3 regions of the Ensifer sp. SL37 genome follow, and region 1 is predicted to be linked to each of the others. Evidence: predicted binding sites of a transcription regulator. Region 1 holds the regulator's gene; each other region holds the start of a gene.
What was found. The regulator LexA, encoded in region 1, represses DNA repair genes until DNA is damaged. The targets are predictions, from matches to a motif close to TGTTCNNNNTGTGTTCNG.

Region 1 (10,429 bases):
CGGCCACGACCGCGAGAACGAAGTAGATGCTAGGCGCGCTCATCGGCGGCTCCTTCACGCGCTGCCTCGTCCTCATCATGATACTCGCCGGCATTGACGAGCAGGATGCCGACGATCGCCATCGAAAGCCCGAGCATTTCGCGTCCGGTCAGCACATGGCCGAAGACGAAAACCGAAACCAGGGTGATGATGGCGACGCCCGAACCTTCCCAGATCGCATAGGCGACGCCGACCGATATCGTCTTCACCGCCTTTGCCAGGAAGACGTAGGAGAGTGCGATCGAGACATACATGACGATGTGGCCGAGATAGGAGCCGCTTTCGGAAGCGGCCTTCATCACCGTCAGGCCCACCACTTCGGTCGCGATGGCGAGCGCGAGGAAAAACCATGCAAGACGCATGCTGTACCTTTGAACAGAAACTTGGATCGACCGCCTCTTAAGCGCTACGGGTGACGCGGTAAAGACGCGCCGTGCGCTTCACTCGAAGACGATCTGCCGGACGTCGATGTTGCGGGCACGGAACCCGGCCTCGCAGTAGTAGAAGTAGAACTCCCACAGCCGCTTGAAGCGCAGGTCGAAGCCGAGCGGCTCGATCCTGTTCCAGACCGCCCAGAACCGCTCCCGCCATTCGCCGAGTGTGCGGGCATAGTCGACGCCAAAGCCGAAGTCGTTGATCATCCGCAGGCCGACATTGCGGCCAAGCTCGACCAGATGCTCGCGCGTTGGCAGCATGCCGCCCGGGAAGACGTATTTCTGGATGAAATCCGGATTGGAACGATACTCCTCGTAGGATTCTGGCTTGATCGTGATGATCTGCAGTCCGGCCTTGCCCCCGGGTTTCAGGCACCGCTTCAGCTGCGAGAAATAGGTTGCCCAGAATTTTTCGCCGACGGCCTCGAACATCTCGATCGAGACGATGCGGTCATAGGTACCCTTTTCTTCACGATAGTCCTGGAACTTCAATTCGACCCGGTCGGCAAGGCCCGCACGCTGCATGCGTTCGCGTGCGAAGGCCAGTTGCTCGCGGCTGATCGTCAGCCCCGTGACCTTGCAGCCGATTTCCGTTGCCGCGAACTCGGCAAAGCCGCCCCAGCCGCAGCCGATCTCAAGCACATGATCGCCGGTGCGCAGGTTCGTCGCTTCCGCGAGCGCGCGGTATTTGGCTTTCTGCGCTGAGCGAAGATCATTGGCACCCGTTGCATAAAGCGCAGACGAATAGGTCATGCTCGGATCCAGCCATTCGCTGTAGAAGGCGTTGCCGAGGTCGTAATGGGCCGAGATGTTGCGGCGCGCGCCGGAGTGGGTGTTGGCATTGCGCCAGTGCAAGAACTTGTCGAAAAGGCGAAGGAGCCCGCGTGCACGGTTCGGAAAATTCCTGCCGATTTCGGCGTTGACGAGGAACAGTTCGAGAAAGGCGCCGACATCGGGACTGTCCCAGTCGCCGTCGATGTAGCTTTCCGCAGCCCCGATGGTGCCGCCCGAGATAGCACGCTGCGGCAGGTTCCAGTTGTTGAGGTTGAGGATGGCGCTGGGGCCGGCCCTGGCGCCTTTGATCACCAGCCTGCGGCCGTCTGGCGTGGCGAGCATCAACGTTCCCACCTGAAGGTGCACCAGGGCGCCAAGCACCATGCGCGCCTTGAGCGGAAATTCCCGCACGGCCGTCGCCAGATTTTCGGAAGATAGCTCCACCGCACCGGCAAATGCAGCAAAATCGGCTTCCAGGTTACGCATACACCACCCCCTCAGCTGTTGCATCCGTAACGTGAGCCTAGCCGCAATCGGGCGAGACGCCAACTGAGGAATTCTACCGGAGGCTCTACGTCTCCTCGGAAACTCCCGGTGCGCTTGTGATCTGCCGGAAGGCTGCCAGTGCCCGATCGCGGGCAAGGGCATGGTCGACGATCGGTTTCGGGTAGGTCGTGCCGAGTTCGATGCCGGCTTCGGCAAGGGTCGTGGCGGGCGCTGCAAAGGGGCGATGGACATAGCGCGGGTGGAGGCGCTCCAGCTCTGGCACGAAGCGCTTCACATAGAGACCGTCGGGATCGAATTTCTCCCCTTGCAGGAGCGGGTTGAAGATGCGGAAGAACGGTGCGGCGTCCGCGCCCGATCCGGCGACCCATTGCCAGCTTGCGGCATTGTTGGCCGGATCCGCGTCGACCAGCGTGTCACGGAACCAGGCTTCTCCCTTGCGCCAGTCGACGAGCAGGTCCTTGATGAGAAAGGAGGCGACAATCATGCGAACGCGATTGTGCATGTAGCCGTGGCGCCATAGCTGGCGCATGCCGGCATCGACGATCGGGTATCCGGTGAGCCCTCTGGTCCATCGAGTAAAATCGTCCTCGTCGTTCAGCCAGTGGAAGCGGTCGAATCGACGGTCGAGGTTGCGGCGGCCAAGCTCAGGATAATGAAACAGCAGATGATAGGAGAATTCGCGCCAGGCGAGTTCCTTGCGGAAGGTGGCCGCCCCTTCGCCGCTATCGGCCTGGGGCCCAGCTGCCGCATGCCAGGCCTGCGCCGGCGAAATTTCGCCAAAGGCGAGATGAGGCGAGAGCAGGGATGTGCCATCCGCGTCGGGAATGTCGCGGCAGCGTTTGTAGGCGTCGAGCTTCTCATCGACGAATTCTTCGAGACGGGTGGCCGCACCGTCTTCGCCCGGCGTCCAGACCTCGCTGAATGTCGCCGCCCAGTCCGGTTTCGTCGGCAGCAACGACCAGTCGTCAAGGCGTTCCGATCGCGGCCATGCTCCCGGGGCTGCGATATGGTGCGGCCGGTCGATCGGCGGTGCTGGCTCGTTTTTCAGTTCGAGCGCGCGCCAGAACGGCGTGAACACGCGGTAGGGGCCGCCCGTCGTCGTCAGCAGCCGCATGGGCTCATGCAGCAATTGTCCTGCAAAGCTCTCCGCGATGATTCCCCGCTCGGCCAGCGCCTTCTTGAGCGCGGTATCCGTGGCGATGCCGTTCGGGTCGTAGCGCCGGTTCCAGTAGATGCGCTCCGCACCGCTTGCGCGCGCAATCTCGACAATCACGTCAAGCGGCGCGCCTGATCGTAGAACGAGGCGAGAAGCGTGCCGCGCGAGACTTGCGCCCAAGGCCTCGAGCGAATGGTGCAGCCACCACGCCTGCGCCGCCCCGAGCGGACCGTTGCCGCTGTCGGCGGGTTCGCGAATATAGAGGGGAATGACGGCTGCCTCGCCGGCGGCAGCCGAGAGGGCGCGATTGTCGGCCAGGCGGAGATCCTTGCGGAACCAGACGATGATGGGCGGCGCCGCGGCCTTTGTCATGAAGAACCATCGGGAGGTTGGGGATTGATCACTTGGAGAACATAGGTGCAAAATGAAAAAGAGCCATTCGCATCGCTGCAAATGGCTCTTTTAGAAAGTGGCTCCCCGGGCCGGATTCGAACCGGCGACCTGTCGATTAACAGTCGAATGCTCTACCGCTGAGCTACCAGGGATCATCCGCGCCGCTGTTGTGCTGTGCGCTTCAGAAGTGAGGCTGCTAATACGCATGCTTTTCTGATTTGCCAAGCGCTTTTTCAAAAAAAATGACAAGTTCCGTTGCGAGGCTGTGGAGAAGTCCCCAATTGTGGGAAAACACGCCGGATAGGGAATGATGAATAAAAACAGGAAGCAGACGCATTTCGGCATTGATCCGCAAACACGACAGATCGTGCTGGGAAAATGGCGTATCGCGTTGCCCGACTCGCCCCTGCTGCGGATCCTACTGGGTTCGCTGCTGGTGTTTTGTGGTTTTCTCGGTTTCTTGCCCGTGCTGGGCTTCTGGATGATACCGTTGGGCCTGATCGTGCTTTCCCACGACATTCCCTCGGTTCGCCGCCGCCGTCGTCGTCTGGCCGTCTGGTGGGCGCGCTGGCGCGGGAAGGCCAACTCCTCGAACGGCTCCTGAGCCGGACGCCGATTTAACGATCTTGTTGTCGAGGCAGGGCGGTCGGCAGTTTTCGGTTCCTCGCGGCCGTCACGTACCAATTCCGAATCTCTCAACAAGGGCCGTGGCCGCGCAGGCGAATGACCGGTTCCTCGCGGTCTTCCCCTCTGTTGGGGTGCTTTCGAAAACTTTTCGGCAACCCATCAAACGCATAATGCGGTCTCGAATCAGGATGGGGACCGATGGCCAAAGCCACTACGAAACGTCGACGCCGCAGTTCGGGCCGAAGCACCAGCAAACAGGGCGGCATGGCGCCGTGGTATCTGGCCGCAGCGCTCACCCTTGGCGGCGTCATGGCCTACGACCATCGCGCCGAGTTGCGGCACTGGCCGGTGGTTTCGGATGTCATGGCCTTTGCATCGCGATCGGAAACGAAGCCGAAGCCTCAGCGCGCGGTTCCTGAAGCGCAGGAGCGCGTTGCGCAGCTGGCGGATAGGCACAAACCAAATCCGAAGCCCAACCCAGCGACGAAGGTTGTCCTGGCCGCCCCGGTGCCGTCGGTGAATGTCGGCGTCACGCCGCCAACCCCTCTCGTGCGGCCGAATGAAGAGGTGAAGACGGCATCCATCCGTACCGATCAGTTCTATTTTTGCGGCATTCGCAACGACAACTGCGTGATCGATGGCGCGACCTTCGTCTTCCATGGCGAGACGATCCGCGTCGCCGATGTCGATGCACCGCGAATCCGCCAGGCAAGCTGCGACAAGGAGCGTTCGCGCGGCTTCTACGCCAAGCAGCGCCTGCGCGAATTGCTGAATGCAGGCGACTTCAGGCTGATCTCGGCGGGAGGGCGATCAGATGCCAAGGCCGGCGAGAAACTGCGCCTGGTCACACGCGGTGACCAATCTCTTGGACGTGTACTCGTTTCCGAGGGGCTCGTGCGGCCGTGGGAAGGGCGCCCGACGCCCTGGTGCTGAGATCAGCTGGGAGACGATCGGCGGTCATCGTCGATCGTTCTGTGGAAAGTATCCGTCCTGCAATTCGACGGCGCGTTTTTCAGAAAATGCCTCTTGCGGTTTTTCGGCAATCATTCTAAATCCGCGCCAACGCTTGGTTATCCGAGCTGTGAGGCCTCGTGGCGGAGTGGTGACGCAGAGGACTGCAAATCCTTGTACCCCGGTTCAATTCCGGGCGAGGCCTCCAATAATCTCACCTCGTTAAATTTGGTTTGGCGTTCTGCCTTAGGGCAGCGCGGTAAAATTCGCGACACGTCCGCGCAAGCCACGTCTCCTATGCCTCCGTCGGATCTTATCGCTTCGGTGAATTCGGTAGAGGGGGAACGATGACTCCGCTGAGATCAACCGCATCGGTAGCGTCCGTCAACATTAAGAACGGAGGCAATGGCATCAATGAAAAAGAGACTGATCCTGACGGCGTTGGCGTGTTTTGCGGCGACCGCTATTGAGGCGCGCGCGGACGACCTGGTTTTCCAGCTGAAGAACAACACCGGCGCGGTACTGACGAATTTCTATACGTCGCCGGTCGGCGTCAATGAATGGGAAGACGATGTTTTCGGTCGGCAGGTCCTTAACCCCGGCGAGAGCATGGAGATCACCATTGCCGACGGGCGGGACGTCTGCAAATACGACATGCGATTCGAATTCGAGGAAGGCTCGGCCCTCGATACGACCGAGGACACGCAGGATCTCTGCGAACTCGGCGAATACACGATCCACGAATAAGCGATCTGGATTTCAGGTCGCCTTAAATGGAAAGAGCCTCGCCACTTTCAGTGGCGAGGCTCTTCTGATTCGGCGTTCTGCCTGGAATTCAATGGTAGCGGCGGATCAGCCCGACGAGCTTGCCCTGGATCTTCACGCGATCCGGTCCGAAAATGCGCGTCTCGTAGGCGGGGTTGGCCGCTTCGAGCGCAATCGACGCGCCCTTGCGACGGAAGCGCTTCAGCGTCGCTTCCTCGTCGTCCACGAGCGCCACGATGATGTCGCCGGGATTGGCCGAGTTGCCGTTGCGGATGATCACCGTGTCGCCATCGAAGATGCCGGCCTCGATCATCGAATCGCCCTTTACTTCGAGGGCGTAATGCTCGCCGCTGCCGATCATGTCGAGCGGAACGGTAATGTCATGGGTGTTGTTCTGGATCGCCGAGATCGGCACGCCGGCAGCGATGCGCCCCATCACCGGGACGGAAACAGACGTGCTTTCGGCGACCGGCGCCGGCTTCGGCGTGGCAGGAGCGGCGGCCGGCGGCTTTCCGAGGCTGCCCTCGATCACGCTCGGCGAGAAGCCCCTGCGCGGCTGTTGCTGGCCGGCGGCGTAGGCTTCCGGAAGCTTGATGACTTCGAGCGCGCGTGCCCGGTTCGGCAACCGGCGAATGAACCCGCGTTCTTCGAGCGCCGTGATCAAGCGGTGAATGCCGGACTTCGACGCCAGGTCGAGCGCATCCTTCATTTCATCGAAAGACGGCGGTACGCCCGACTCCTTCATGCGTTCGTGGATGAACAGAAGCAATTCCTGTTGCTTGCGGGTCAGCATGGCACGTCGCTCCAGAGGCGTGAAACAAATCAAGAACAGACACTATCTGTTCCATATGTGTTCCGCAAGTGCCTAAAACTCCGTGAATTCAGGCAATTGGCTGCTTCTGTGGGGGGCGATTGGTCACTTTTGCGGGAGCGGGGCGGTTTTCGGCGACGGTTGCGTCCCAAAACAGCGCCGGGCAGGTCAATCGCGCGCGTGATTCGAAAGAATCGCGGCTCTCTTCGCGGAGAGACTTAAGTCGCTTGCGAGGCCGAGCAGGCGTCTTCGAACTCCTTCACCGTTTCGGCGCTGTTGTCTTCCGGAAGCACTGCGTCGGCCGCATCGGTCGCAACGGGCGTATCGCCGTCATAAACGAAGGACTGGATGTAGAACGCGAGCGCGCCCTTCCAAACATTGCGTCCATCGATCTGATGGCACGGCACGGCCCGTTCGAAATCGGTCTGGAGTTCATCCACCGTCGCGGCACTGAGCTTGACGTCAGGCATATTGGGCGATGCGACTATCGAAGCGAGAAGCAGGGCGGCAAGCACGGTGATCGTCCACTTGATGAAGGGGTGGGACTACGGGTTGGTAAACGATGTGAACCGCGCTTTCGTTCCGAAGTCCAGCAAGCATGGCGATCACTCTGCCATGTTCAACAGCTCTTTGCCCGCAGGCTGTGGCTGATTTGCGCCAGCCGCTCCATCTCAAGCTCGTCTCGGCCGTTCTTCATGGACCGGCGCGGAGAATGCATCGGAGCTGCCAGCTTTCGCATCGGGCCTGGGGCGCGCAAAAATCCCTGCGGGGAAGGGCCTTCACCGTCTCGACAGGCCTCTAAAAAAAGATAACTTTGCGTGGATAGTGGGGTGGTTGCATGCATAGATTGTCGTTGGTGGTGCTCGGCCTGTTGCTCACGGCTGGAGCGGCGTCTGCCGAAGAAGGGCGTTCGAATATCTGGAAACGGATCAACGCCTGGACGGTGGGATCCGATCCTTCCCTGGGAGGCTCGTGTTACGCGGCGACGAGCTATGACGCCGGCGCTATCCTTCGTATCGGCTTTTATCCGCGGGGATCGACGAACCTGGCGTTTCTTTCGATCGGCAATGCCGAATGGAAATCAATCGAGCCGCAGCGGGAATACGATGTGGCCTTGCAGCTCGACCGTGGTCGTCAGTGGCCGGCCGTTGCGTTCGGTGTTGATCTGACCGGAGCCAAGGCCCTTGTCGTCAACTTTTCCAACACCGACTTCTTTACCGAATTCGTTCGCAAAAACACCTTGGCGCTGGCCTTCGAGGGGCGCGTCGTCGCGAGCCTCAGCCTGCGTGATTCGATGAAGGCGGTAAGCGAGATGTTCAAGTGCCAGGAGGCGGTGAGCGCCTTGATCCCGAATGGCGGTCAGGGAGCGGCGAACGATCCCTTTGCGGGCGCCGGTGGCAATGCGCCGAACAACGATCCCTTTGCCGGCGGCGGCCAGACCAAGTCGTCGAAAGATCCTTTCGCCATGTGATGGGCGCGTCCGCTTGCCGCAGAGAGGTGAATATTCCTAAAATATTGCCTGGGATCGGCTAGGCACCCTCGACAGTGACGGGGGGACCTATCAAAATGCGGGCAAACGGGGGTTTTGCATGCGTAGATTGCTGGTCGGATTGGTAAGCTGTCTGATCGCCGCGGGATCGGCCGCGGCTGAGGAGTCCGAAATCATCAAGTGGAAGGATGTCGACGGCTGGACCGTTGCATCCGACACCTCGATGGAGGGCTCCTGCTTCATCTCGTCGGTATTCGACGGCGGGGTCACCTTGCGCCTTGGGTTCTATCCCAAGGGCTCCGAGTCGCCGCTCTATATGAGCTTCGCCAGCGACGACTGGAGGTCGCTCGAGGTCGGCAAAGAGTACGACCTGACCTTCCGCTTCGACAAGACCGATCCCTGGAGCGCTTCGGCGACCGCTGCCGGTGATGCGAGCGGAAAGTTTCTGTTCGTGAACGTCACCGACGCCCAGTTCCTGACGGGCTTCGTGCGCAAGCGGGCCTTGGCCATCGCGTTTGAAGATCGCGTCATCGCAAATCTCAGCCTGCGCGGCACCGGCCCGGCGGCCGACGAGCTGATGAAATGCCAGCGGGCGGTCGACGAGATCATCGCCGACGAGGGCCGCAAGTCCAAGGAGAAGAAAGCCGACCCGTTCAGTGCACCGAGCGAGAAGCGATCGGCGCGGGATCCGTTCAGCCTCTGAAAACAGGTGGCCACGGGATCGGGCAGCGTTTCGCGAAGGCCGGACGGTGGCTTAGCATGGTGGTGTCCCCAGAGAGACTCGAACTGGCGATCTGCTGATGACAAATCAGCCGCTGTTCCGATACCTCGGCAACCGGGCACCTACTGATCGTTTTGGTGGAGCCGAAGGGAGTCGAACCCTCGACCTCCGCAGTGCGATTGCGGCGCTCTCCCAACTGAGCTACGGCCCCGTAGCATTCAGTCAACACGACCGGCGCCGATCCTGTCAATACGCGCGCCAGCGCGCCCGCTCGAACGCCGTTGCACGATCTGCGTTGTTCGATCCGGCCGGGCGCCGAAGGCAGTCGGTCTCTGAACCGCTTCTGCACTCCACCCATTGTCGAACTCTGCCGGCGGGTTTACGCTGCAACCTGACGATGGCGCTACGTGAACTGCGTTGAAATGTTGGCGGTATACGCCAAGCAGGAAATGACGTCCGGGCACTGGCGGTGAGCGCCATGATGCTCGAGCCAATTACACGATTTTCGTATGTGAGATAGGCCCCTGCCGGCCCACTGTTCCCATAAGAAACCTCTCCGTGGCCCGGCGATTGGAGGAGGATTGGCAAATGGCTCAGGCGATGAAGGCAGCCGTCGTTCGGCAATTCGGCGCGCCCCTGACGATCGAGGAAGTGGCAGTGCCCACGCCGCAGCCGGGACAGATCCTGGTGAAATACGAAGCAACGGGCGTTTGCCATACCGATCTCCATGCTGCAAATGGCGACTGGCCGGTGAAGCCCAGCCCACCATTCATTCCCGGGCACGAGGGTGTCGGCTATGTCTCGGCGGTCGGCGCCGGTGTCAAAAGAGTGAAAGAGGGCGACAGGGTCGGCGTTCCCTGGCTTCACAGCGCCTGCGGCTACTGTCCGCATTGCCGCACCGGTTGGGAGACGCTGTGTGCGGCCCAGTCGAACACGGGATACTCGGTCAACGGGACATTCGCCGAATATGGCCTGGCGGATCCTGATTTCGTTGGCAGCCTGCCCAATGGGCTGGAGTTCGGTCCTGCCGCGCCGGTTCTGTGTGCCGGGGTCACCGTTTACAAGGGGTTGAAGGAAACGGAAGTCCGTCCCGGTGAATGGGTTGCCATCTCCGGCATCGGGGGGCTTGGCCACATGGCCGTGCAGTACGCAAAGGCGATGGGCATGCATGTCGTCGCGGCGGACATCTTCGACGACAAGCTGGCACTTGCAAAGCAATTGGGCGCCGACCTGACAGTCAACGGCAAGGCCAAGGATGCGGTCGAGCAGGTAATCAAGGCCACCGGCGGCGTGCATGGAGCGCTTGTGACTGCAGTCTCGCCCGCTGCGATGGAACAGGCGTTCGGTTTCCTGCGTTCGCGCGGCACCATGGCGCTCGTCGGCTTGCCCCCAGGTATGATCTCGGTACCGGTCTTTGAGACTGTTCTTAAGCGCATCACCGTGCGTGGATCGATCGTCGGCACCCGCCAGGACCTGGAAGAGTCGCTCCAGTTCGCCGCTGAAGGCAAAGTCGCGCCGCATTTCTCGTGGGATAGCCTCGAGAATATCAACGAGATCTTCCGCCGCATGGAAGCCGGGAAGATCGACGGTCGCATCGTGATGAGCCTGCAGTAATCGACTTTGACAGGCCCGGCTGGTCGAGGCTCGCCGGGTCCGTGTCGATGCCCAAGCGACACGTGTCGAGCATTTACTCTTATGCGCCTTCCTTAGATCGCCGGTCACCAGAGGGCCTTCCGGCGAGATGCCGATAGACCTTTTGCAG
Region 2 (10,429 bases), 380 kb from region 1:
GCCGTCGCAGACTGGCCGGAGGCAGCCGCAGCCATTCGCGCGCACTTCCGCGGCTAGCCCGGATCGGCTGCCCGTCGGCGCAAATTCAGCCGCGCCGGTGCTGCGCAAGACGCGCCCGGTGATCCTTTTCAACGGCGACAATTGCATTGTGATTTCCAATCGCGCCTCCTTGAGACTCGCTAGAGTAGAGCTTAAGGTCGCAATGTTCAATATTTGTTCCCGATATGCCCGACAGCGCTGCTCACTCTCCAGGCTTCTGCCGCGACTGCCTCAAGGAACAGGCGGCGTCGGTGCGGCGCTGCCTTGCCTGCGGCAGCCCGCGCATTCTGCGGCATGCGGAGCTCCATGACCTGACGCTGGCGCACATCGACTGCGACGCCTTCTATGCCTCGATCGAGAAGCGCGACAACCCGGAGCTTGCCGACAAGCCGGTGATTATCGGCGGCGGCAAGCGCGGCGTGGTCTCCACCGCCTGCTACGTCGCCCGCATTCACGGCGTGCGCTCGGCCATGCCGATGTTCAAGGCGCTGGAAGCCTGCCCCCAGGCCATCGTCATCAAGCCCAATATGGAGAAATACGCCCGCGTCGGCCGCGAGGTACGCACGCTGATGCAGGAACTGACCCCGCTGGTGCAGCCGCTGTCGATCGACGAAGCCTTCCTCGAACTCAGCGGCACGGAGCGACTGCACCACGATCCACCGGCACGCACGCTTGCGCGGCTCGCCCGCCGGATCGAGCAGGAAGTCGGCATCACCGTCTCGGTCGGCCTCTCCTATTGCAAGTTTCTCGCCAAGGTGGCGTCCGACCTTCAAAAGCCGCGCGGCTTTTCCGTCATCGGCCAAGCCGAGGCGCTGGAGTTCCTGCGCGAGAAGCCGGTGACCCTGATCTGGGGCGTCGGCAAGGCCTTTGCCGCCACGCTGGAGCGTGACGGCGTGCGCACGATCGGGCAATTGCAGACCATGGAGGAAGGCGACCTGATGCGGCGCTATGGCACCATGGGGCAGCGGCTCTTTCGCCTATCGCGCGGGCTCGACGAAAGAGCGGTCGAAATCGACGGCGAAGCCAAGAGCGTTTCCGCAGAGACGACGTTCAACGAGGATATCGCGCGCTATGACGACCTGGTCACGCATCTGCGGCGCCTCAGCGAGCAAGTGGCCCACCGGCTGCGAAAGTCAGAACTCGCCGGCCAGACGGTCGTTCTCAAGCTCAAAACCGCCGACTTCAAGATCCGCACCCGCAACCGGCGCCTGGATAGCCCTACCCGCCTTGCCGACCGCATTTTCCGCATCGGCCTGCAACTTCTCGAAAAAGAGGCGGACGGAACGAAGTATCGGCTGATCGGCATCGGCGTCAGCGATCTCTCCGCCCCGGATCTCGCCGATCCGCCCGATCTCGTCGATCCCGCGGCCACCAGGCGCGCTGCGGCCGAGGACGCGATCAACAAGCTGCGCGACAAATTCGGCAAGGCGAGCGTCGAAACCGGCTACACTTTCGGCACCAGAAAACGCGATCCGTGAGACCGCAAGCGTGCTTGCCCGAGCAGGCACGCTTCGCAAAGCGATCACGCAACCTTGATCGACAGCCCACACAGCAGGATGAATTCCTTAAAGATTGAAGGCTAGGTTTGTTCGCCAAGTCACGTGTTGGGTTGAGTGTATGGTATCGCGTTTCGCTCTCACCGCCAGCGTCGTCGCACTGCTTTGGTCGCCGGCTACCGGCTTTGCAGGCAGTCGCGGGCCGCTGCAGATCATCGTCTCGAAAGATCAGCAATCGCTCGTCGTCTATGACGGCGACGCTGTCATTGCGACATCACCGGTCTCGACCGGCAAGGCGGGCCACACGACGCCATCGGGCATCTTTTCTATCCTGGAAAAGCGGCGTCATCACAAGTCGAACATCTATTCGAACGCGCCGATGCCGTTCATGCAGCGGCTCACCTGGTCGGGCATTGCTCTGCATGGCTCCAACCATGTGCCGGACTATCCGGCGTCCCATGGCTGCGTGCGGTTGCCGAGTGAATTTGCTGCCTCGCTCTACAAGTTGACCGAGCGCGGCGTGCACGTGTTGATCTCCGACCGGCAGATAACGCCCTTGGAGGTCAAGAGCGCCCTACTCTTCCGCCCGGCCCCGATCGATCTCCAGCCGCCGCTTTCCGACGTGCCGCTCAGACCGGCGATCAGCCAGGCCGGCGATGCGCCGGTGGAAGTGGCGATGCGGGAGCCGCCCGGCGGCGCCAATTCGGCGCGATCCACCGAGGAGCTGATCCGTATCCTGATCACCCGCAGCGATACCCGCGACACCATGCGCGAGGTTCAGACGTCCCTGGATTTCCTCGGCTACGCGCCGGGCGCGATCGACGGCCATGCCGGGCCGGCGACGATTGCGGCCCTGCGTGCCTTCCAGGCAAGCGAAGGCATCGACGGCGACGGCAAGCTGACACCGGACCTGACCGACAGGCTCCTGCGCAAGGCCGGCCGTACGCCGCCGCAAAACGGCAAGATCCTCGTGCGACAAGGGTTCAAGCCGCTCTTTGAAGCCGGGCTTACGATCGACAAGCCGGAAGAGGCGCTCGGAACGCATTTCCTCCAGTTCCGGCACAATGAAGAAGAAGGTGCCGAAGGCAAATGGTTCGGCGTCTCGCTCGAGAACCACCTGCCCGCCTCGACGAAGAAGCGGCTCGGCATCTCCACGGAGGCCGATCCCTTCGCCTATAACGGCATCCAGCGCACGCTGGCGCGCATGACGATCTCCGACGATGTGCGCAGGCGCGTGGAAGCGTTGCTCGCCGAGGGCTCATCGCTCTCGATTGCCGATGTGGAAAGCGGGTTGGAGACCGGTCAGGGCACCGACTTCATCACCATTACTCGGACACGTCCCGGCGACTGATCTGCGAGACCGGCAGACAAGCACCCGGCGAGCGTCCCGCCGCGGGTCGATAGGTTCCAAGCCGGCTCAATCGCCGCTCCACTGCAATTCAGCGGAGCCCCGCCTCGGATTACACCAGTTCGACGTCGATGACGCCCGGCGCCGAGCGCAATGCTGCAGCGATCTCCGGCGAAATCCGGAACTTCTCGTTCAGTTCAACCTCGATCTCGCGCTGGCCATTGTCCTTGATGACGACGAAGGAGACGAGCCCGTCGCCCTTCGTGTTGAGGTGCGAGGCGATCGACTTCAGCGGCCCGGAATCGCGCACATAGACGCGCAGCGCCTTCTGCAGTTGCAGCGATTCTTCTTCGAGCGACCGCAGCGTCTGGATGCGCAGGCCGATGCCTTCCGGCCGCTCTTCCGCCGCCACGGTCATGACCAGCGACTTGCCGGGCTCGAGCAGGTCTCGATACTGGTGCAGCATCTCGGAGAACAGTACCGCCTCGAACTGGCCGGAGGAATCCGAGAAGGCGATGATTCCCATCTTGTTGCCGGTGCGCGTCTTGCGCTCCTGCTTCGAGGTTACGGTTCCGGCGAGCCTTCCGGCCGTCGCCCCCTTCTTCACAGCGCCGGCGAATTCGCCGAAGGTCTGCACGCGCATCTTGGCGAGCAGCGCATTGTAGGTGTCGAGCGGATGGGCAGACAGATAGAAGCCCAGAACCTGGAACTCACGGTGCAGCTTTTCCGAGGCAAGCCACGGCGTGTAGGTCGGAAGCGCAATGCGCTCCGGCCCGGTGGCCGCCCCTGCGCCGAACATGTCGCTCTGCCCGCTCGTCTTGTTTTCCTGAGCCCGCTGGGCAAACCCGAGAATACGATCGAGCCCGCCGACCAGCTCCGCCCGGTCGTAGCCGAAGCAATCGAAGGCGCCGGCGGCAATCAGGCTTTCAAAAACGCGACGGTTGAGCAGCTTGGGGTCGATCCGGAGGCAGAAGTCTTCGAGGCTTGCGAAGGCCTTGTCGCCTCGAACCTCGACGATGTGCTCGACCGCTGACTCGCCGACGCCCTTGATCGCTGCAAGCGAGTAATAGATGCGGCTTTCGCCCGTCTGGAAGTGCCGGAACGAGGTCTGTACCGACGGGGCGATCACCTCGATGCCCAGACGCTTGGCATCCTGGCGGAAGTCGTTGACCTTTTCGGTGTTGGACATGTCGAGCGTCATCGACGCCGCCAGGAACTCCACCGGATAGTGCGCCTTCATGTAGGCGGTCTGATAGGACACGATGGCGTAGGCTGCCGCGTGCGACTTGTTGAAGCCGTAGTTGGCGAACTTGGCGAGCAGGTCGAAAATGAGGTCGGCCTGCGGCTTCGACACCTCGTTCTTGACGGCGCCGTCGACGAAACGGGCGCGCTGCTTGTCCATCTCCTCCTTGATCTTCTTACCCATGGCGCGGCGCAGAAGGTCGGCCTCGCCGAGCGAATAGCCAGAGAGCACCTGGGCGATCTGCATCACCTGCTCCTGGTAAACGATAACGCCCTGCGTTTCCTTGAGCAGGTGGTCGATCTTCGGATGGATCGACTCGACCTCTTCCTCGCCATGCTTACGGGCGTTATAGACCGGGATGTTCTCCATCGGGCCTGGGCGATAGAGCGCCACGAGTGCGATGATGTCCTCGATGCAGTCGGGCCGCATGCCGATCAGCGCCTTGCGCATACCGGCACTTTCCACCTGGAACACGCCGACCGTTTCGCCGCGCGACAGCATCTCGTAGGTCTTCAGATCATCGAGCGGGATGCTCGCGAGATCGACCTCGATGCCGCGCTGCTTGACGAAATCGACCGCGACCTTCAACACCGTCAGCGTCTTCAGGCCGAGGAAGTCGAACTTGACGAGACCGGCCTGCTCGACCCACTTCATGTTGAACTGGGTGACCGGCATGTCGGAGCGCGGATCGCGATACATCGGCACCAGCTGCGACAACGGCCGGTCGCCGATCACGATACCGGCGGCGTGGGTCGAGGCGTGGCGGTAAAGGCCTTCGATCTTCTGGGCGATATCGAGAAGGCGGGCGACCACCGGCTCCTTCTCGGCCTCTTCCTGCAGGCGCGGCTCCTCCTCGATCGCCTTGGAAAGCGGCGTCGGGTTGGCGGGGTTGTTGGGCACCAGCTTGCAGATCTTGTCGACCTGACCATAGGGCATTTCGAGCACGCGACCGACGTCGCGCAAGGCGGCACGGGCCTGCAGCGAACCGAAGGTGATGATCTGCGCCACCTGTTCGCGACCGTACTTGCGCTGCACGTAGCGGATCACCTCTTCGCGCCGGTCCTGGCAGAAGTCGATGTCGAAGTCGGGCATCGAGACGCGCTCGGGATTGAGGAAGCGTTCGAACAGCAGCGAGAAGCGCATCGGATCGACGTCGGTGATCGTCAGCGCATAGGCGACGAGCGAGCCGGCGCCCGAGCCGCGACCCGGCCCGACGGGGATGTCGTGCTGCTTGGCCCATTTGATGAAGTCGGCAACGATCAGGAAGTAGCCGGGGAACTTCATGCGCTCGATGACGCTCAATTCGAAGGCCAGGCGCTCGCGGTATTCCTCTTGGGTGTAGCCGGGCGCCATACCGAGTCTCGCGAGACGGTCTTCGAGGCCCTCCTCCGCCTGGCGACGCAGTTCGTCCGACTCGGCGCGCTCGGCCTCCTCCGGATCCGCCGTCGCGCCGGTAAAGCGCGGCAGGATCGGCCCACGGGTCTTCAGCATGAAGGAGCAGCGCCGGGCGATCTCGATCGTGTTTTCCAGTGCCTCGGGCAGATCGGCAAACAGCGCGGCCATTTCTTTGCGGCTCTTCAGATAGTGGTCCGGTGTCAGGCGGAACCGGCTGTCGTCCGACACCATGGCGTTGTGCGCTACCGCCATCAGGGCGTCATGCGCCTCATAGTCGGAGGGCGACGGGAAGAAGGCTTCGTTGGTGGCGACAAGCGGAATGTCGAACTTGTAGGCAAGCTCGATCATCCGGCTCTCGTGCCGCCGGTCGTGGCCACCGTGGCGCTGCAGCTCGATATAGAGCCGATCGCCAAAGAGATCATGCAAGGCTTCGAGACGCGCTTCGGCGAGCGCCGTGGAGCCCGCCTTCATGGCGATATCCACCGGGCCACCGGACGCGCCGGTCAGCGCAATCAAGCCCTCGGTGCCGCATTCGCCAAGCCAGGAGCGCGTAATGCGCGTCGCCTGGCTGCCCTCGCCGCTGAGATAGGCACGGCTGACGAGATCGACGAGGCGCGTATAGCCGTCATCGGTGGCGGCGATGAGCACGATCGACGGCAGCTTGGCGAGCTGATGCCCATGGCCGCGCCGATCCCCCTCGGTCTCGTCCTCCATGTCGATCGACAGCTGGCAGCCGGTGATCGGCTGCAGCCCGTCACCGGCTGCCTTCTGCGAGAATTCGAGGGCTGCGAAGAGATTGTTGGTGTCGGCGATCCCGATCGCCGGCTGGTTATCGGCGACCGCCTTGCCGATGACCTTCTTCAGCGGCAGAGCGCCTTCGAGCAAGGAGAAGGCAGAGTGGACGCGCAGATGCACGAACTGCGGATCCGTGCCGAGCGCCTCACTCGATGCTGCCTTGCTGTCGTCTGCCATTGTCGCACCCTGATTCCTGTCCAGTCGGAAGGATATCCCGTTTATCGCCCGTCATGTCCAGATTCCCCTGACATGTCGTCCCCCTTATTCAACGGGGATGAGACGCTTTGCGGAGGTGCTTGAGAGAAGATGTTGACGCCCGCCTTCAGAGGCCGAGCGCAATGAAAGAGATGCTTGCGATGAACAGGCTCATCGACGCGAAGGCGGCGAGGTCACGAACAAAATCAGTCATAACATGGCTCCTTTTCCGTTATGTTTTTACTTTGTTCCATTTTTGTTCACGTGTCAAGCAGTGCACAGGCATTCTGTTCACGATGGTTAACATCGCGCCCGAATGCAGGTTAACTGACGACGAAGCCGCTTGAGGAAAGCGCGGCGCCCGCATATCAAGAGGAACGACCACGCGGAGCGCTCCGACATGCTTGCACGCCTGATTCTCCCCTTGCTGATCCTGCTTCCGACCACCGTCTCCGCAGCAGAGACGATAGACCCCGCCCGCATCGTCTCGGCGGCGACCGGCGACTGGAACAAGGACGGGAGCCCAGATCTCGCGCTCATCGTACGCCCCGCCCAAGGCAGCGACGAGGACAACGGCATCTATCTCTATCTCACCGGCGACAACGGCGCGCTGGCATTAAAGTCGGCCATTCCGAACAAGGTCTGGGGTCAGTTCGAACTCGTCGGCCAAGCGCCGTCGATCGAGGCGCTGCCGAGCGGCTCGTTGCTCATCACCAGTCAGAACGATGCCATCGGGCGCGACCGCTGGGAACAGAAGCTGACGGTCGCCTATCGCAACTTCGACTTCGTCGTGGCGGGCTACACCTACTCGTCCTACGATACGCTCGATCCGGACAACACCGCGCAATGCGACCTCAACGTGCTGACGGGCAAGGGCAAATCGAACGACAAGCCAATCACCGCGAAAGGCGAGCTCATCCTTCTCAAGGACTGGAGCGACGATCGCGGGCAGAAGGCGTGCGGCCTGTAATAACCGGGTGATTGTTCTCTATCTGTTCTTTACAGCTTCAGCGGATCGCGACATCCTCCGGCGCGAACGTATGAGGAACAATCATGGCCGCGCTCGAAGCACTCAGAGAATTCATCGTTGAAGCCAAATCAAAAACCTATGTCGGCGGCGGCGGGCAGCGACCGTCGTCACGCCCGGGTTCCCACGACATCGGCTACGAGCGGGATAGCTGGCGCTACTTCGACAGCTATTTCGGCGGGACCGATTTCGCAGGCCAGGAGACCGTGTGGCAGAATGACGAGCCGCACTGGGCGATGAACTACTTCGGCCGGATCATCCGTCCTGACCTCATAAACGGTGAAAAAGCAGGTGTCGTCATCAGGGCGGCGCTTCAGGCGATGTACCGCGACAAGCAGCATTTCCTCGGCGGCACGGAGTTCCGGCACGCCCATGGCTACTACATCGACAACAGCCGCGGCGACACCGCACATTTTTCCGGGCATGAGGTCATCTTCGTCGACGGCGAGGAAGCCTACGAGCTCGACTATCGCGGCGGTCTGATCAGGCGTTGAGGGCAAGGCCCGCAGCAAGTGACGCGCAGCGGTTCGCGAATCTGAAGGATCGCGGCGCGCTTTGGACGCCAAACGCCGCGGATGGCCGGCGAAGCTGGTAATCGCTGTGTCAGACGCACGCATTCATTCAAGAAACGACGTTGCAAGTCACAGCGTGGGGTCAATCGTAACGCAAGGCTTGCACCGGATCGAGGCGCGAGGCGCGCCAGGCCGGAAAGATCGTGGCGAGGAAGGAAAGGGTCAGCGCCATGACGACGACGAGTGCGGTCTCGTCTGCGTTCATATCGGCCGGGAGCTGGTTGAGGAAATAAAGCTCAGGGCTGAATATCGTCGTTCCCGAGATCCAGGAGAAGAACTGTCGGATGGATTCGATGTTGAGGCAGACGACGACGCCGAGCGCCACGCCCGCGACCGTTCCGGCAACGCCGATTGCAGCCCCCGTCATGAAGAAGATGCGCATCACCGAGCCGGAGGTCGCGCCCATGGTCCGCAGGATCGCGATGTCGCTGCCCTTGTCCTTCACCAGCATGATCAGGCCGGAGATGATGTTGAGTGCCGCGACCAGCACGATCAGCGACAGGATCATGAACATCACGTTGCTCTGGACCTCGAGCGTCGAGAAGAAAGTCTTGTTGCGGTCGCGCCAGTCGGTGATGAAGATTTGCCGTCCGGCCGCATCCTCGATCGGCTGGCGCAACTCCTCAACGACATCAGGATGCTCGACGAAGATCTCGATCGACTGGACCAGTCCCTCGGCGTTAAAGAACAGCTGTGCCTCTTCAAGCGGCATGAAGATGATTGTTGAATCATATTCCGACATGCCGATCTCGTAGATCGCCGAGACGGTATAGGCCTTCACACGCGGGTTCATGCCGAGCGGTGTCACGTCGCCGTTGGGCGAGGTCAGCGTGATGGTACCGCCGACCGTTATGCCAAGCTGCTCGGCCATACGCGAACCGATGGCGACGCCAGAGCCGGAGGCAAAGCCGACGAGATCGCCGGACTGGATGTGGTCAGAAACCGACTTCATCTTGCTCAAGTCGTCGGCGCGGATACCGCGCACCAGCGCACCGGTCGAGCTGTCACCGACCCCTTGCGCCAGGACCTGGCCTTCGACCATCGGGATCGCCATGGTGACGCCCTTGACGCCCGAAAATTTGGTCGCCAGTTCCGGATAGTTGTTGAGCGGACCGTCGATCGGCTGGACGATCATGTGGCCGTTGATGCCGAGGATGCGGGAGATGAGCTCGGTGCGGAAGCCGTTCATCACCGCCATGACGATGATCAGCGTCGCCACGCCGAGCATGATGCCGATGAAGGAGAAGCCGGCGATGACAGAGATGAAGGCTTCCTTGCGCCTAGAGCGCAGGTAGCGCCACGCCACCATGCGCTCGAAGGCGGAAAAGGGTCGGCTGGAGGACTTTTCAGGCCGCTCCGCGGCCTGCACCCGATCTTCGGTCACGGCGGTCATCCTGCCTTCCTTCGCCTCGTCACTTCGTTGCAACCAGCTTGTCGATCACCGCTTCGACGATCATCGAGGGCGGTCTAGATTTACGTCGAGAGACTGTAGGTGCGCCAGCGAAAGACAGGCTGACGTGGCGGCGTCCGAGTGGTCGTCGCGTCCGCCCTCCGGCACACTCACTTCATCTCGACGACCCTGCCGTCTTCGATCGTCACCCGCCGATCCATCAGTCCGGCGAGCTCGTGATTGTGCGTCGCGATCAATGCCGCGAGGCCCGACTGCCGTGCCAGCGCTTCCAGCGCCTCGAAGACATAACCGGCGGTCTCCGGATCGAGATTGCCTGTCGGTTCGTCGGCAAGGAGAACGAGTGGCGCGTTGGCAACGGCGCGCGCAATCGCAACGCGCTGCTGCTCGCCGCCGGAAAGTTCCGCCGGGCGGTGATCGGCGCGGTGGCCGATGCGCATATAGTCGAGCAACGCCCCAGCCCGCTCAGCGGCTTCCGCCTTGGGCAGACCGGCGATCAACTGCGGCATCATGATGTTCTCGAGTGCCGAGAACTCAGGCAACAGGTGGTGGAACTGGTAGACGAAACCGATTTCGTTGCGACGGATCGCCGTGCGCCGATCGTCGTTGAGCCCGCCACAGGACACCCCGTTGACCAGCACCTCGCCGCTATCGGGGCGTTCCAGCAGGCCCGCCACATGCAGCAGCGTCGATTTTCCGGTCCCTGACGGCGCGACCAGCGCCACAGTCTCGCCGCTTCTCAGCGTGAAGTCAGCACCCTTGAGGATGGAAAGGAACGTCTCGCCTTCCCCATAGTGTCGTTCGACGCCGGAAAGCTGCAGTGCCACGCGCGCATTCATTGAGGTGATGTCCTTGTCATTCGTAACGCAGGGCCTGCACCGGATCGAGGCGCGAGGCGCGCCAGGCCGGAA
Region 3 (10,429 bases), 770 kb from region 1:
AGGACCACCACGCAGATACCGAATTCCCAAAGCCCTGACGCGACGCGGCCGAAGCGATGAAAAAGCGGCGTCATGGCTGCCGCGACGGCTAGCGCGAGATTGGCATAGACGAGGGGAATGAGGCTCGGCTCGCCATAGAGTGCGTAGATGAGGGCAAAGCTCGTGGTGGTGACGACGATCACACAGGCCGCGACATTCGCGACGAGGATGCCTTCACGGTCACCCTCCGCGGCATTTGCGGCGCCCAGCTCCAGCAGGCTGCGAACAGCGCTCGTCCAGGACATGTCTCCACCCACTTTGCGTCGAGGGAGATCGGTACATGGTTTCGTTCAAACGCGAGAATTGTGCCCGCAATATTATTGCACTTCGCCGGTTGGCGCCATGAGATCGATGGTTGTGCAGTCCATAGGGAGTGCACGTGAGGAGGGCTTCGACCTCCTCACGCCTTCTCCACAAACCCATCCAGCACCCGCTTCTGGCCGGCGCGGTCGAAGTCGATGGTGAGCTTGTTGCCCTCGATGGCGGCGATGTTGCCGTTGCCGAACTTCATGTGGAAGACGCGGTCGCCGACCGAGAAACGCGAGGGTTCGGTGGCCGTCGATTTCGCCACCAGCTCGCCGTCGATCGTGCGGCCGCGCGGGCCGCTTTCGCCGTAGCCGATGCGCTCGACCGCGTGGCCGGAGCGGGTGCCCCAGTTGTCGCGGGTGGCGTCGGAGCGGTGCTGCTGGGCGCGCTTCCAGCCGGGCGTGGAGTAGTTGTTCTGGAAGGGATCAGCCTTGTCGAAGCGCGACTGGCCGTAGCCGCCGCGACCATAGCCGCCATAGGATTGTTCATTCTCGGCCACGTCCACATGGGCGAGCGGCAGCTCCTCGAGGAAGCGTGACGGCATGGTCGACTGCCAGAGGCCGTGGATGCGGCGGTTGGAGACGAACCAGATGTGGCAGCGATGCTTGGCGCGGGTGATGCCGACATAGGCGAGGCGCCGTTCTTCCTCAAGGCCGGAGCGGCCGCCCTCATCAAGCGCGCGCTGGTGCGGGAACAGGCCTTCCTCCCAGCCGGGCAGGAAGACAGTATCGAACTCCAGGCCCTTGGCCGAGTGCAGCGTCATGATCGAGACGGCATCGAGGTTCTCGTTCTGCTCGGCATCCATGACCAGAGCGACGTGTTCGAGGAAGCCGCGCAGGCTCTCGAAGGCTTCCATCGAGCGGATGAGTTCCTTCAGGTTTTCCAGCCGTCCGGGGGCTTCCGCCGTCTTGTCGTTCTGCCACATGGCCGTATAGCCGCTCTCGTCGAGGATCTGCTCGGCAAGCTCGGTGTGCACGGTCGTTTCAAGCAGGCTCTGCCAGCGGCGGAAATCGGTGACGACGTCGAACAGTGCCTTGCGCGCCTTCGGCTTCAGCTCGTCGGTCTCGATGATCTCGGAGGCAGCCGCCAGCATCGGGATGTCGCGGGCGCGGGCATAGTCGTGCAGCGTGCGCACGGTGGTGTCGCCAAGACCGCGCTTCGGCGTGTTGACGATGCGCTCGAAGGCGAGATCGTCGGCCGGCTGGCAGACGAGGCGGAAATAGGCCATGGCATCGCGGATTTCGAGGCGCTCGTAGAAGCGCGGGCCGCCGATGACGCGGTAGTTGAGGCCGAGCGTGACGAAGCGGTCTTCGAATTCGCGCATCTGGAACGAGGCGCGCACAAGGATCGCCATGTCGTTGAGCTTGTGGCTCTTTCGCTGCAACTGCTCGATCTCTTCGCCGACGGCGCGGGCTTCCTCTTCGGAATCCCAGGCGGCGTGCACCTGCACCTTCTCATCATCCGGATCGGTGCGGTCGGTGAAAAGCGTCTTGCCGAGGCGGCCCTCGTTGTGGGCGATCAGGTGACCGGCAGCGCCCAGAATGTGCTCGGTCGAGCGGTAGTTGCGCTCAAGCTTGATCACCTTGGCGCCCGGGAAATCCTTTTCGAAACGCAGGATATTGTCCACTTCCGCGCCCCGCCAGCCATAGATCGACTGGTCGTCGTCGCCCACGCAGCAGACGTTCTGCGGTACGCCCTTGGGGCGCTGGGCAAGCAGCCGCAGCCACATGTACTGCGCCGTGTTGGTGTCCTGGTACTCGTCGACGAGAATGTAGCGGAACTTGTCGTGATAGTCCTTCAGCACATCCGCATGCATGCGGAAGATGCGGATCGGGTGCAAAAGAAGATCGCCGAAGTCGCAGGCGTTCAGCGTCAACAGCCGGTTCTGGTAGGCAGCATAGAGTTCGCGGCCCTTGCCGTTGGCAAAGGCGCGGGCGTCTCCCTCGGGGATCTGGGCGGGATCGAGGCCCTTGTTCTTCCAGCCGTCGATCATGCCGGCAAACTGCTTGGCCGGCCAGCGCTTGTCGTCGATGCCTTCGGCCTGGATGAGCTGCTTGATCAGCCGCACCACGTCATCGGTGTCGAGAATGGTGAAATCGGAACGCAGGCCGACGAGCTCGGCGTGGCGGCGCAAAAGCTTGACGCCGATCGAGTGGAAGGTGCCGAGCCAGGGCATGCCTTCGACCGCATGGCCGACGAGCACGCCGATGCGCTCCTTCATCTCGCGCGCCGCCTTGTTGGTGAAGGTCACCGCCAGGATCTGCGAGGGAAAGGCGCGGTTGGTCGAAAGGATATGGGCGATGCGGGTCGTCAGCACCCGGGTCTTGCCGGTGCCGGCGCCGGCAAGCACGAGCACGGGGCCATCGAGCGTCTCGACCGCTTCGGACTGTTCCGGGTTGAGGCCGGAGAGATAGTCCGGGCGCGGCTGGGCGCGATCGCGCGCCGCCATGGCGCGCGCGGCGATGCCGCCCGTTGCCGGAATACCTGCGGGGGCGGGCTGCTGCTTGCGCGGCGCCGGCTCCTCGTCGAAGAAGGGAATATCGTCAAAACCACTCATCATGCGGCTCAATGTAGTGATTCGGTGGGGAAAGGCCAGAAAGGATGTTCTTCTTTTATTCCGTTTTCTGCGCCAGCCGCACCAAGCCTGTGGAAAGACAGGCGATTTCGAGACCGCTTATTCTTGGTCGCGCGGTCTATTCTTTTGTCTTGTCGAAGGCGGTATCCACAGGCACCTGCAGCGCCGTCGCCAACTGGTTGGTGCGGGCGGCAAGCGAGATCACCCTGAGCAGGTCCGCATGCTCGGCGTCGGTCATGCCTTTCGCCCTTGCCGCCGCCGTATGGGAATGGGCGCAGTAGCCGCAGCCATTGGTGACGGAGACGGCGATATAGAGCATTTCCTTGACCAGCGGATCGAGCGCCGAGGGCGTTGCCATCACCGCTTTCACGTCGCGCCAGGTCTGTTCCAGGAGCTCCGGATCGAAGGCGAGCCAAAGCCACATATTGTTGATGAAGTCGGATTTGCGGGTGGTGCGAATGTCGTCGAACACGGCTTTGACACGCGGATCGGATTCCGGGTTCTGAGGCGGGGATACGGTGCTCATGGGGCTCCTTCGCTGTTGTTCTCGGCGGTTGTGTGCGGGCCGGCCGGTCGCCTGAAGCGGTGACGATAGCCGACGTCGCGGCGATTGCCAGCGCTGCGTTTTGGGGAAGCCGTCACCGATGCGTTCAGTTGGGGATTTCGTTGCACGGCTGATTGTTCGAGCCGAAGGGTCCGGTCGTAAACAGCACGCCCTTGCTCGAGCCCTGATAGGCGTTGCCGTTCTGCGTGACGATGAAGACCCTGCGGCCGCAGAAGCCCGTCGGCTGCGCGGCAACCACGCGCGTCTGGCCACTGGCGTCAGTGACGGTCTTGGGGTTGCAGGCGCCATAGGGTGTGTCGGCCATGCGAACGGTTGCCGTCGAGCTGCGGCTGAGCGGCGCGGAACTGCCGGGTGGGTACGTCCCCGAAGCCGTGCCTGCAGCGGCCACGGTCGATTGCGTGATCTGAAAATCCGCCGTGCTGTCGTCGTAGCGGCACCGCTTGATGGCCCAGATCCAGACGGCAATGTCGCGCACACCGCTCTCGGGATCCTCGGCCGAAGCCGCAATGGTGAGCGGGGCCAGATCGGGGACGTTTCGGCGGCGGTTACAGCAGCCGCTGTCGTTGAAGACCGGGTCGGGATTGCCATGGTCATCCAGGATGCCGGTGATTTCGAGTTTCGTGGTCGGGCCGGTCTTGTCGTCCGCCTGGACAGTCACGGTCTGACACCCCGCAAGAAGCAGGCCCATGGAGACGAGTGCGAATGTCAGGCAAAATGCATGCGGCCCCATGACGACCCCCGCCATTGTCCGTACCGCTGCCCAAGATACTCCCGAAGACTTTTGCCCGCAAACAAGCGCCTTCCTTTGCCGCGCTCGATCAACCCCGCGGCATCGTTGCCGTCCACAAACGATGCGCGTCCTTCAGCACCTTCCTCTGTCGCTATCGCAACCTCGTCGAACGCTTCGTCAGCACTCAGGCACTTCCGTGCCGTCGTCACCGGCTTCGACAAGCACAGCGAAAACGACCTTGCTCTCGTCAAACTCGCTTCAGCCAAAACCTGGTTGTGCTCTACAGGTCGGTGACCTAGAAGAAGCTTCGAACGCTCGGAGCGGCGTTCAGGCAGGAGCCCGACCATGATCAAGATGAGCGTCTACTATCCGGCCGATGGCGGCTCGAAGTTCGATCACGACTACTACCGCACCCGCCACATGCCACTGATCCAGGAACGGCTCGGCGATGCCTGCCTGCGCTACGAGATCGATAAGGGCCTTGCGGGTCGCGAGCCTGGAAGCGCGCCGGGGTTCGTCGCGGCGTGCCACGTCTACTCGCCGAGCCTCGAGACATTCCAGGAGGCGTTAGGTCCCCACCGCGCCGAGATTGCCGCGGACGTCGCCAACTATACGGACATCGCGCCCATCGTGCAGATCAGCGAAGTCGTTGGAGGGTAGGGTGCTTTGGCGCGTCAGGCGTAGCCGTTGACCTTTCCGCAATCGGCGTAGCGTTGGCGCACCATGATCCATGGTGACGCAGCCAGTGCGGAACCGGTTGACGATCGGGAACATGTGGTTGCCGTCGAAGCGTATACGACCTTGCTCTCGTCAGGCTCGCTTCAGCCAAAACCTGGCTGTGCTCAATAGGCCGGGGGCCTAGGCTAGCGCGAAGACGCGGGCCGGGCCGCCGGTGCCGCCGCGGTGCTTCGGTGCGCCGAGGATGAGGGTTGCGCCCTTGACCGGCAGCTTGTCGAGATTGGCTGCTGCCTCCAGCCCCCAGCGACTCTCCGGCAGCCAGGCATAATGCGTGGCGAAATCGGGCGAGGGGCCATGGTCGAGCGACAGCGTATCGACGGCGATACCAGCCGCCTTGCTTTCCTCGATCAGATATTTGGCCGCCTCGACGTGGAAGCCGGGGAAATGCAGCTTGCCGCCGCCATCGGCATTGCGGAACTTGTCCGTGCCCAGATGCGCGCCCCAGCCCGACAGCATGGCGACGCAGGCGTTTTCCGGGATCTCGCCATTGGCGGCGACCCAGGCCTTGAGGTCTTCGGGCGTCACCTGTGCATCGGCATCGGCCTCAGCCTTCTTTCTGATATCGACAATCACCAGCGGCACCACCAGCTTGTCGACGGGCAGTTCGGCGACCGAGAGGCCATCGGCGGAGAAGTGCAGGGGCGCGTCGACATGGGTGCCGGTGTGTTCGTTCACCCGGAGCTCGAACATGTTGAACTTGTCTTTTGCGTAGTTGAACTTCTCCTCGCGGAAGAACTGCTGCTGGCCGAAGAAGGTCGGGAAATCTTCGTGCAACTCGTGGGTCAGGTCGGTGACGCTTGAATGCCCCTGCGCCAGCGCCGGCGGGGCCGCGCCCACGCTTGCGGCGGCAAGACCCGCGGTTCCGACCGCGGCGGCTTTGAAGAAGCTGCGGCGCGAGAGCATGCGCTCTTTCACCGTTTCCATGACACAGGCATCGCACATCGACTTCTCTCCCCCAAGAGGCCTGAAGACAGGCGCAAAGCCGGCCGAAACACGCTGCCGGCGGTTGCAGGATAGCGCAGTGTCGGCGGCTGTAAACGGTAATTCTCTAGTGAATTTCTGGACAAAGCTGCGAGGCGTCGAGCGAAGCCCCCGTGCGTCATCATCCCGCCAACAAATTCGCTTTTATTACAATTGCGTAATGATGGTATTCTGTCGTTGCCCCGACACGCGCGAACAGGGATACTCCGCGCACAATCGGAACGAACCGCCGGCCGCGCCGCGCTGGGGCGTGTTTTATGTTTAATTCGGAGACTTGAATGCGGGTTTGGAAACAGCTTGCGGTGAGCGCCGCTGTGCTTCTCGTGGGCGCAGCCGTCTGGGTGCGTTTTGTGCCTGGTGCTGGTGAAACGCTGGCGGCGATTGGTGTTTCGCATCCGCTGATTGATGCCTTGTCCAAGCCCGGCGCCGGTGGCGGCGAGGGCGGCGAACGCGGCAATGGCCGCGGGCAGGGCGGCAACAACGCCATTCTCGTCATGGTCCGGCCTTCGGGCACGTCTGTTGTCAACGACCGGCTGAACGCGATCGGCAACGGCGAGGCGATCCACTCCGTCACCGTGACGCCGACGGCAACCGGCAACCTCACCGAAATCCTCGTGCGCTCCGGCGAAAAGGTGTCGCAGGGTCAGGTCATTGCCAAGCTCGACAGCGACGACCAGAAGATTGCTGCCGACCAGGCGAGGCTGACACGTGACAGCGCACGCGAAAAGGTCGAGCGTTACCGCAACCTGAGTACCGCCCGCGCGGTAACAGCCGTGGACGTGCGTGACGCCGAAATCGCCATGCAGACCGCCGAACTGGCGCTGAAGACCGCCGAGCTCGATCTCAAGCGCCGCGACATCGTGGCGCCGTCGAAGGGCGTCGTCGGCATCATCACCGTCAATGTCGGCGACTACGTCACGACCACGACGCCGATTGCCGTCGTCGACGACCGCTCGGAAATCCTCGTCGATTTCTGGGTGCCCGAGCGCTTCGCCAACAAGATCTTCGTCGGCCAGCCGGTCACCGCCTTCGCCATCGCCCAGCCGGGCAACCAGCTCGACGGTGCGATCCACGCGATCGACAACCGCCTCGATCAGGCGAGCCGGACGCTGCGCGTGCGCGCACGGCTTGAAAACCCCGACGACAAGCTGAGGGCGGGCATGTCCTTCTCGGTCACCGTGGCCTTTGACGGCGACACTTATCCGACGGTCGATCCGCTGGCGATCCAGTGGAGTTCGGAAGGCTCCTATATCTGGCGCGTCTCCAGCGACAAGAGCGAGAAGGTGCCGGTGAAGATCATTCAGCGCAACCCGGACAAGGTGCTGGTGGACGCCGCACTGTCGGAAGGCGACGAGATCGTCACCGAAGGCGTGCAGCGCCTGCGCGACGGCGGCGCCGTGCGCATCGCCGGCCGTGAGAACAAGCAGGAACCGCAGAAGGTTGCGGAGGAAATCAAGTGAGCGGCGGCGACAGTCAGGCAAGCGGCCATGGTGCCGGCCAAGGCAGCGCCGGCGGCCAGATGTCGGCCCGCGAACGCGGCAAGACCGGCTTTACCGCGCTCTTCATCCGCCGGCCGATCTTCGCGCTGGTGGTCAATACGCTGATCGTCGTTGCCGGCCTTGCGGCCTGGAACGGCATCGAGATCCGCGAGCTGCCGCAGGTCGACCAGCCGGTCATCTCGGTGACGACAACGCTCGATGGCGCCGCACCCGAGACCATGGACCGCGAGGTGACCTCGGTGGTCGAAGGGGCCGTGTCGCGCGTGCAGGGCATCCGCGACATTTCCTCGACCTCGTCCTTCGGCCGCAGCCGCGTGACGCTGCAGTTCTCCGACACGACCGATATCGGCCAGGCTTCCAACGACATTCGCGACGCGCTCGGCCGGGTGCGCAACCAGCTTCCCGACAATGTCGACGAGCCGAGCATCGTGAAAGCCGATGCCGACAGCCAGCCGATCATGCGGCTGGCGCTGACCTCCGATACGATGTCGATGGAAGACATGACGCTGCTCGTCGAAAACGAGATCAGCGACCGGCTCGCCGCCGTTGAAGGCGTGGCCGACGTTGCCGTCTATGGCGACCAGGAGAAGATCTTCCGCATCGACCTCGACCAGGCGAAGCTCGCCGGGCGCGGGGTAACGGTCGCCAACCTCAGGACCGCGCTTGCCAACGCCTCCTACGACGTGCCGGCCGGCAAGCTGACGAGCGCCAGCCAGGACATTTCGGTGCGCGCCACGGCCGACCTGCAGACGCCGGAGCAGTTCGAAAACCTGATCCTCGTCAACAATGTGCGCCTGCGCGACGTGGCGACCGTCACGCTCGGTCCCGACACCGGCACGACGGCGCTGCGCTCCAACGGCCGCCAGGGCATCGGCCTTGGCATCGTGCGCCAGGCGCAGTCCAACACCGTCGATATCTCCGAGGGCGTGCGCAAGGTCGTCGAGACGATCCAGACGCAGATCCTGCCCGAGGGCACGCAGCTCCGCATTACCAGCGATGACGCCGTCTTCATCAACGGCGCTATCCACGAGGTGGAAATCGCGCTGATCGTCGCGGTCTTCATTGTGACGCTGGTCATCTACATGTTCCTGCTCGACTGGCGGGCGACGCTGATCCCGACGATCTCGATGCCGATCGCGCTGATCGGCACGGTGGCGGCGATCTATCTCGCGGGCTTCTCGATCAACATCCTGACGCTGCTCGCGATCGTGCTTGCGACCGGGCTTGTCGTCGACGACGCCATCGTGGTGCTCGAAAACATCGTGCGAAGGCGCGCCGAGGGGCTTGGACCACGCGCGGCGGCCGTTCACGGCACGCTCGAAGTGTTCTTCGCGGTGCTGGCGACGACCGCGACGCTTGCCGCCGTCTTTGTGCCGCTCTCGTTCCTTCCGGGCCAGACCGGCGGTCTCTTCCGCGAGTTCGGCTTCGTGCTTGCCTTCGCGATCCTCCTGTCCTCCTTCGTGTCGCTGACGCTTTGCCCGATGCTCGCCTCGCGCATGCTGACGAAGGATACGCATACGGTGCCGGGGCCGATGGCGCGGTTCGGTGCGCGGGCGGCCGGGTTCTACCGGGTGACGCTGCGCGCCTGCCTCAACTCGCCGCTGATCGTCTTCGTCGTCGCGGGCTTCTTCACCGCCATGGGGGCTGCCGGCTTCCTGACGCTGAAATCGGAGCTGACGCCGACGGAAGACCGCTCGCAGATCATGATGCGCATCAACGCGCCGCAGGGCGTTTCGCTCGAATACGCCCAGGCCCAGATGCGCCGCATCGAGGACGGTTTGCAGCCGTTGGTGAAATCCGGCGAGATCGACAACATCTTCTCGATCTCCGGGCAGGGCGGTTCGGTCAACAGCGGCTTCATGGTGCTGACGCTCGCTCCCTGGGACAAGCGTGACCGCACCCAGCAGGAGATCGTCACCGACATCAACAAGGTGACCGGGCGCATCCCCTCGGTTCGCGTCTTTGCCATGCAACCGAACAGTCTCGGCATTCGCGGCGCCGGCAGCGGCCTGCAGGTGGCGCTCGTCGGCAACGACTACAACAAGCTCGGTGATGCCGCGGCAAAGCTGGTGCGCCAGATGGAAGACACCGGCCGCTTCGAAAACGTCCGCCTCAACTACGAGGCCAACCAGGCGCAGCTTTCGATCACCATCGACCGCGAGCGCGCCTCCGACATGGGTGTCGATATCGGCGGCCTTGCCTGGGCGCTGCAGGCCATGCTCGACGGCAACAGCGTCGTCGACGTCTATGTCGACGGCGAATCCTATCCGGTGAAGCTTCTGTCCTCGACCAACCCGGTCAACGACCCGACCGATCTGCAGAACATTTTCCTCAAGGCCGGTGACGGCAAGATCGTGCCGATGTCGACGATCGCCAGCGTCGAGGAGATGGCGGTGGCGCCGCAGCTGTCGCGGGAATCGCAGCTTCGCGCCGTTTCGCTTTCGGCCGGCCTCAAGTCCGATCTGGCGCTCGGCGAGGCACTGACCATGGTCGAGCAGATGGCAGAGCCGCTTCTGCCGCCGGGCTCACGGATCATGCCGCTTGCCGAAGCCGCAACGCTCAACGAAAACGCCAACGGCCTCTTCGTCACCTTCGGCTTCGCGCTCGTCATCATCTTCCTGGTGCTGGCGGCCCAGTTCGAAAGCTTCGTCAGCGGCCTGATCATCATGTCGACGGTGCCGCTGGGGCTTGCCTGCGCGGTCTTTGCGATGATCATGACCGGCAACACGCTGAACATCTACAGCCAGATCGGCCTCGTGATGCTTGTCGGTATCATGGCGAAGAACGGCATCCTGATCGTCGAATTCGCCAACCAGCTGCGCGACCGCGGCCAGGACGTGCGCTCGGCGATTGAGAATGCCGCCAACATCCGCCTGCGCCCTGTCATGATGACGATGATCGCCACCATCGTCGGCGCGGTGCCGCTGGTGCTTGCCAGCGGCGCGGGCGCCGAGGCGCGCATCGCGCTGGGCTGGGTGCTCGTCGGCGGTCTTGGT

Region 2: dnaE (DNA polymerase III subunit alpha) is a predicted target of LexA. The motif match lies at 6,758-6,775, and genes of this name have one in related genera.
Region 3: OVA00_RS25950 (ATP-dependent helicase) is a predicted target of LexA. The motif match lies at 2,948-2,965, and genes of this name have one in related genera.

The regions. Positions count from the first base shown of each region.
Region 1 is NZ_JAPPRN010000006.1:3,641,048-3,651,476, reverse strand. Features, by position in the region: gene OVA00_RS29970 (SMR family transporter) at 1-43, opposite strand, end outside; gene OVA00_RS29965 (SMR family transporter) at 30-401, opposite strand; gene OVA00_RS29960 (SAM-dependent methyltransferase) at 480-1,733, opposite strand; gene OVA00_RS29955 (cryptochrome/photolyase family protein) at 1,819-3,282, opposite strand; tRNA gene OVA00_RS29950 (tRNA-Asn) at 3,381-3,455, opposite strand; gene OVA00_RS29945 (hypothetical protein) at 3,614-3,907, shown strand; gene OVA00_RS29940 (thermonuclease family protein) at 4,129-4,863, shown strand; tRNA gene OVA00_RS29935 (tRNA-Cys) at 5,016-5,089, shown strand; gene OVA00_RS29930 (hypothetical protein) at 5,287-5,628, shown strand; gene lexA (transcriptional repressor LexA) at 5,717-6,439, opposite strand; gene OVA00_RS29920 (hypothetical protein) at 6,676-6,927, opposite strand; gene OVA00_RS29915 (hypothetical protein) at 7,314-7,928, shown strand; gene OVA00_RS29910 (hypothetical protein) at 8,056-8,649, shown strand; tRNA gene OVA00_RS29905 (tRNA-Ala) at 8,803-8,878, opposite strand; gene adhP (alcohol dehydrogenase AdhP) at 9,256-10,281, shown strand.
Region 2 is NZ_JAPPRN010000006.1:4,019,667-4,030,095, forward strand. Features, by position in the region: gene OVA00_RS31845 (hypothetical protein) at 1-57, shown strand, start outside; gene OVA00_RS31850 (DNA polymerase IV) at 225-1,517, shown strand; gene OVA00_RS31855 (L,D-transpeptidase family protein) at 1,657-2,886, shown strand; gene dnaE (DNA polymerase III subunit alpha) at 2,996-6,493, opposite strand; gene OVA00_RS31865 (hypothetical protein) at 6,912-7,481, shown strand; gene OVA00_RS31870 (DUF5680 domain-containing protein) at 7,565-8,032, shown strand; gene OVA00_RS31875 (lipoprotein-releasing ABC transporter permease subunit) at 8,193-9,503, opposite strand; gene OVA00_RS31880 (ABC transporter ATP-binding protein) at 9,671-10,357, opposite strand; partial or broken gene OVA00_RS31885 (lipoprotein-releasing ABC transporter permease subunit) at 10,374-10,429, opposite strand, start outside.
Region 3 is NZ_JAPPRN010000006.1:2,868,640-2,879,068, forward strand. Features, by position in the region: gene OVA00_RS25945 (adenylate/guanylate cyclase domain-containing protein) at 1-284, opposite strand, end outside; gene OVA00_RS25950 (ATP-dependent helicase) at 440-2,905, opposite strand; gene OVA00_RS25955 (carboxymuconolactone decarboxylase family protein) at 3,039-3,446, opposite strand; gene OVA00_RS25960 (hypothetical protein) at 3,571-4,215, opposite strand; gene OVA00_RS25965 (hypothetical protein) at 4,191-4,562, opposite strand; gene OVA00_RS25970 (EthD family reductase) at 4,561-4,875, shown strand; gene OVA00_RS25975 (cyclase family protein) at 5,074-5,895, opposite strand; gene OVA00_RS25980 (efflux RND transporter periplasmic adaptor subunit) at 6,213-7,394, shown strand; gene OVA00_RS25985 (efflux RND transporter permease subunit) at 7,454-10,429, shown strand, end outside.